Regions from separate parts of the Paenibacillus sp. cl130 genome, predicted to be linked through region 1. Evidence: predicted binding sites of a transcription regulator. Region 1 holds the regulator's gene; the other holds the start of a gene.
What was found. The regulator NrdR, encoded in region 1, represses ribonucleotide reductase genes. The targets are predictions, from matches to a motif close to AACACNATATATNGTGTT.
Positions count from the first base shown of each region.

Region 2: the regulator NrdR is predicted to act here: its motif matches at 1,349-1,366, upstream of nrdI (class Ib ribonucleoside-diphosphate reductase assembly flavoprotein NrdI).

Region 1 is NZ_FOYG01000001.1:642,267-645,444, reverse strand. Features, by position in the region: gene BM358_RS03010 (lytic transglycosylase domain-containing protein) at 1-434, shown strand, start outside; gene BM358_RS03005 (alpha/beta-type small acid-soluble spore protein) at 554-778, opposite strand; gene nrdR (transcriptional regulator NrdR) at 884-1,351, shown strand; tRNA gene BM358_RS02995 (tRNA-Ala) at 1,482-1,557, shown strand; tRNA gene BM358_RS02990 (tRNA-Lys) at 1,570-1,642, shown strand; gene BM358_RS02985 (alpha/beta hydrolase family protein) at 1,787-2,791, opposite strand; gene BM358_RS02980 (GNAT family N-acetyltransferase) at 2,788-3,178, opposite strand, start outside.
Region 2 is NZ_FOYG01000001.1:471,651-474,828, forward strand. Features, by position in the region: gene BM358_RS02100 (MFS transporter) at 1-139, opposite strand, end outside; gene BM358_RS02105 (GNAT family N-acetyltransferase) at 142-702, opposite strand; gene BM358_RS02110 (DUF2500 domain-containing protein) at 762-1,124, opposite strand; gene nrdI (class Ib ribonucleoside-diphosphate reductase assembly flavoprotein NrdI) at 1,532-1,891, shown strand; gene nrdE (class 1b ribonucleoside-diphosphate reductase subunit alpha) at 1,878-3,178, shown strand, end outside.

The DNA of each region.
Region 1 (3,178 bases):
CACAAACGTATGAAGTGGACCCATTTTTGGTGGCGTCTATTATCCGCGTAGAAACCAATTTTAAAACCAGTAAGCAATCGCATAAGGGTGCACTGGGGTTGATGCAGATTATGCCGAATACAGCAAATTGGATTATGGACAGCGCCCAGATTCAAAAGGTTCCGCTAGACAGTGTCAAGCACGAGCCTGGTACCAATATAGAGCTGGGAACCTGGTATTTGCATAACCTATCCATGAAGTTTCAGGATAATCCTGTAGCAATCGTAGCTGCTTACAATGCAGGGCCGGGTAAAGTTCAAGAGTGGCTCGATAAGGGAGTGTGGGATGGAAAAGAAGAGTCCATTAAGCAAATCCCTTTTGGTGAGACACGACATTATGTACAGCGGGTCATTTATTACTACAGGCAATACACGAAAATTTATAATGATTTTTAAAAGACAAGTTAATGACATGATGAGCCTTTTCGCTTTAAAATGAAAAAAAGCGCAGGACAGGCTGTTTTTAGCAGCCCGTCCATACACTTTTTCTTGTTATTTCTGCATTATTACCGCGATTATTGGTATTGACCTGCCAATTGTTGTTCGGCGATCGTTACGAGGCGTTTTGTGATGTAGCCCCCGATCGAACCGTTCTCATAGGAAGTCATGTTACCTTGGTATCCATCTTGAGGAATGCTGATACCCAGCTCTTGAGCGATCTCATATTTCATTTGCTCCAGAGCGCCGGAGGATCTGCTGACTACCAGATTGTTGGAGTTGCCATTGTTTCCTTGTGCCATTGTTGTTCACCTCCTCGCGATGTGGTAAACATATTATGATCCGTTTTGACAAAATTATTACTAAAAATCTTCGGGAATTTATTGGAAAAAGAAAGTGGTGAGATTATGAAATGTCCGTATTGTGCCTACAATGGCACAAAAGTGTTGGATTCGCGACCTGCGAATGATAACAAGTCCATCCGTCGCCGCCGTGAATGTGAGCAGTGTGCCAGGCGTTTTACCACCTTTGAAATGGTGGAGGAAACCCCACTCATGGTCATCAAAAAAGACGGCAGCCGTGAAGAGTTTAGTCGTGATAAAATGCTGCGCGGTCTCATTCGAGCCTGTGAGAAGCGCCCAGTATCCGTCGAGCAATTGGATATGATCGTATCCCAGGTGGAGAACGCTATCCGCAACACAGCAGCCACAGAAGTCGATAGTCAGCAGATCGGGGAGCTGGTCATGGAACAGCTTTACCCAGTGGATGAAGTCGCCTACGTACGTTTTGCGTCCGTCTATCGTCAATTTAAAGACATCAATATGTTTATGAAGGAACTGAAAACATTGTTATCTAAAGATACAGCCAGCGACTGATCGCTGACTGTATCTTTCTTGGGTCAAGGTGGGAAGATGATTATATTTTTTTTATAAAAGTATTGACACAGGAATAAAAATTTTATATGATATAGAAGTCGCTTGAAACGTTGATTAACTTACTTATGATGGGGCCTTAGCTCAGCTGGGAGAGCGCATCGCTGGCAGCGATGAGGTCAGGGGTTCGATCCCCCTAGGCTCCACCAAACTTTTATTATGGACTCTTAGCTCAGTTGGTAGAGCAGTTGACTCTTAATCAATTGGTCCAGGGTTCGAGTCCCTGAGAGTCCATCCTTTTAGAAAAAACGGCAGAGATGCCGTTTTTTTGTTGTTTATAGATCTATTCCCAGTCTAACCGAGAACAGTTATGGGGTTTTCATTAGCATTTTTTCATTAGCATATCAAAAGAAGTATGGCAAAAAAGAACATCATTGTTTAACGATGACTGACATAATCGGAAAGGGATTTGAGATACTCACCATTCACCAATTTTCTTGGGGCGAATACGGCTGTTAAGAAAGTTAGAGATTTTGAACGCGCGATTTTTTCATCCATCATGGAATGGTCGGCTTCAGGTAAATGAATCACGGACAGCAGTTCTGGAGGTATTTTCTGGCGATAGACTCGCTCGGTACCCTTTACATCAACATTAATATCTTTGCCAGCCAGAACCAAGAGTACAGGAGAATGGAAGTGACTTAATTCTTCGGTGGAATCAGACAGAAAATTTTTGCCTATAAAGCTCCATCTTTCTTTGGAAATCATATCGTCAGGATCGGCTATGCCTAGATATTCTTCATAAGAAGCATGTTTTTTCAGTAACTGTAGAACTTCTTGATCGTAGTTCAATGTCTTTTGAATTTCTTGCGGAGTAGCTCCTTCTTGTTCCATTTCTTTTCTGGTATTAAATTGTCCTTGGGAAATCCAGTTCACGGCAGGCGATACAAGGATGCTGAATGCAATATCATGCTCCTCTTTAACGATCTTCGGAATGACCCATCCTGCTTGACTGGCTCCCCATAGGCCGATTTTTTGCTTATCAATTATCGGTAAGCTTCTTGCCCAGTCTATTGCATATCGGATCTCCTGTGCGCGGTCCTCCATGCTTTGGTCGAGCCAATTGCCAGGAGCGCTGTTAATACCGGGCTTATTCAGTGACAGGGAGGCATAACCCTTGGAAGCGAACTTTTCCCACAGTGGTTTGTATCCATCATCATATGTGTCATTAATAGGACCATCCCCATGGACAAAAACAACCAATCCAACCTTTCCTGAGTAGTTCTTAGGCAAAGCTAATGTACCTGTTAACAGCCCTTTAGGTGTCGCAATTTGTATTTTTTCTTCTGTCATCTTGTAGGAATTTTGATATAGAACAATTAGTATCAAGGCAACAGCCAGAGCTGCCGCAATACCAAAAGTAAGCTTGAATGTTTTTTTCAACGATGCTCTCTCCTCGAATGCAGGTTCTCTTTCCAACTCATCAGATGCCATACAGGCTCCTTGAACCAAAAATGCCGTAACCCATTATACTTGGATTGTTCTACTTCAAACGCCAGTTTGTGATACAAACGGATAGCCCCTTGGTTCTTATACGCTACATGAAGCGTCAATGCATGAAACCCAGATTCAACCGTAAATTGCTGTGCGAAAGCTAGAAGACGGCGTCCTATTCCCTGGTTACGATGACTTGAACGAATCGCCAAATGATCAATGTAACACTCATTTGCAGCGGGGGTATACTCCAGCGCATGCATACCTGTCAAAAATTTAAATACATTGAAGCAACCAAACTGTTTTAGGAGCGGAGCTAAAGAAATGGGATTTGTT
Region 2 (3,178 bases), 170 kb from region 1:
AGAATACAACTAGTAAGAAGTTTGCACTCTGCAAAGAAAGTCCTTTAGCTAATAGAAAAAGGATGAGCGTAGTCCCCGTGATTTCACTCATAAAAAATTGAAGAAAGCTGACGGAGTAAAATAGCTTATGAGATTGCACTCTTAGGATTCCGTCGCTTGCTCTGCAGCCTCGTATTCGCTTCGCAAAATCCCCATCTGAATAATGTCATAGTATTGCCCTTCCCTGAATAGCTTTTCCCGTAGCCGCCCTTCCTCCTTGAAGCCGCATGCCAAATAGCAACGGTGTGCACGTTCATTGAACGCATAGACCTCCAGCTCCAGCCGATGCAGATTCAGTGTATGAAATGCAAATTTTTGTAACAGCCGGATCGCTTCCCGTCCGTAGCCTTTGCCCAAGTCACCGTCACGCCCGATCACAACACCAAGGGTGGCGTGCCGATTTACCCAGTTGATTTTAAATAAATCCAGTTGTCCGATATAGTCCAGTGTGTCTTTATGCGCAATGACAAAACCTTTGATCTCGGGGTTGCCGTCAATCATCATCTGCAAAAAGGATTCGCTATTCACCTGTGAATGCGGGTAGATAAACACGTCGCTTAAACCACGTGTGATTTCCGGGTCATTGACCCATTTTCGGATAGCTGGTACATCTTCTTGACGGTATTCTCTCAATACAATTCGTTTTCCAATGATATGCGGCATCGTAATCTTCCCTCCAATTATGTATTTGTTTTGGCAATACTAACTCCCCGCCAACACCTTTATGCTTCCATTACTCTTACAAACTCCAGAAAACGTGTACCTTTATAATGAAGCTCCCCACGATCCCCGATCACAATCATACCAAAGTCCGTATCCTTCACCTCCAGCTCCATACGCTCACCCCCGTCAAACTCAAAGGTGATATAATAATATGTCGAAGCTGAAAAATCGCCTGATCCCCCACGCACTCTCGTCCGTTTATCCACAACCTTACATGAACGTTGTATCCGTTCGGCTGCTTGATTGGACAGGCCCGCTCCTATCGTTTTGACAATTCCCATAATCATTACAATAGCAATGAGTCCAAATACGATAAAAAAGATCATATTAAACGATTGAAATTCCATAAAATCATTTCCCATCTGCTTCATCCTTTCTACAGTAAAATGTAAATTTTCCATTCTATTGCCCATTGACAAATCGTACATCTTCACCCTCAAAAACTCCAATACTTTTTTAACATACTTACGAAAAAAAAGTTCTTTCGCTCTTTTCCGTACCCCGCTTGGACTTATACCCGATCTGGGTCCGCTGATCCCCTCTAGACCGATTGACAAAACTATATATAGATATAAAATAGAGAATGTACTCTAAATATAGTGTAAAAAACGTATTTATGCCCGATATCTTGAAGATACAGGTATGAAAATACATGTAAATATAGAGTCAAAAATTTTAAATGGCACAGCCAGCAAGGGTTTCCAGCTATGATGGATCTCGGGCAATGCCGTTTTCTTTTTTCGTTAATTGTTTAAGGAGGTTGCATACCATGCTGATTGCATATGATTCCAAGACCGGCAATGTAAAAAGATTTATAAACAAGCTCAAGCTTCCAGCGGTTCAGATCGAGGAGCAAATGACTATAGAAGAACCTTACGTACTTATTACATATACAACCGGGTTTGGGCAGATACCTGAGAGGGTATCTTCCTTTTTGAAAAAAAATGCACAAAACCTTGTTGGTGTAGCTGCAAGCGGCAATCGTAACTGGGGTGAGAAATTTGCCAAAAGTGCGGATTTGATTGCCGACCACTATAATGTCCCCGTAATTAGTAAATTTGAATTATCTGGAACGTTCGGAGATGTAGAGCGTTTTAAACAGGAGGTGAGCCGAGTTGCGGCATATTGAATTGAACAACATGTTGATGAAACGCGATACAGACGGCTTTTTCCAATTGGAAAAGGACCAAGAGGCTGTAGCAGAATTTATGAAGGAAGTTCAGGAACGGAGTTTGAAGTTTGCTGACACAGCCGCTCAAGTGCTGTATATGATTGAGAATGATTATTACGAAAATTTCTATAACAGCTACACGGCTGACGAAATTAATGATATTTTCCATATCACTCATAGCTATAATTTTAAATTCCCTTCCTATATGGCAGCATCCAAGTTTTATACCGACTATGCAATGAAGAGTAACGACCGTAAAGTCTATCTGGAACATTACCCTGACCGGGTTGCTGCTGTCGCGCTGCATTTAGGACGCGGTAACGCCGATACGGCACGCCTGTTGTCCCGCTCGATGATGGAGCAACGTCTCCAGCCAGCGACACCAACCTTCCTGAATGCAGGCAAAAGCCGCCGTGGGGAATTGGTTTCCTGCTTCCTGCTCGAAATGGACGACTCCCTGAACTCAATCAACTATGTGCTGAACACCTGCATGCAGTTGTCCAAAATCGGGGGCGGTGTTGCGGTCAACCTGTCGAAACTGCGGGCACGCGGTGAAGCAATTAAGGGTGTAGAAGGCGCAGCAAAAGGCATAATGCCTGTGCTGAAGCTGATGGAAGACGGCTTCTCCTACGCAGATCAAATGGGACAACGTAAAGGTTCTGGCGCAGCCTATTACAACATTTTCGGATGGGACGTGCTTGAGTTCCTGGATAGCAAAAAAATCAATGCTGACGAAAGAGTACGTCTCAAGACACTTTCTATTGGATTACTGGTGCCAAACCGCTTTTACAAGCTGGCTCAAGATAATGAACCGCTGCATGTATTTGCTCCTTACAGTGTGTTCAAAGCCTATGGAACGCATCTGGACGACATGGATTTGGATGAAATGTACGACACGCTGCTTGCTGACGATCGGGTGAAGAAAAAAATAGCGATGAGCGCACGTGACATGCTGACGAAAATTGCCATGATTCAGTTGGAGTCTGGTTATCCATATATCATGAACAAAAGTAACGCGAACCAGGCACATGCTCTTAAAAACGTGGGTCAAGTCAAGATGTCGAACCTATGCACGGAAATCTTCCAGTTGCAGGAAACTTCCGAAATTACAGATTACGGACAACAGGATACTATCCGCCGGGACGTGAGCTGTAATCTGGCTTCTCTGAACATTGTAAATGTGATGGAACATGGTAAAATTCGCGAATCTGTTCATGAGGGTATGATCGCGCTCACTTCAGTCAG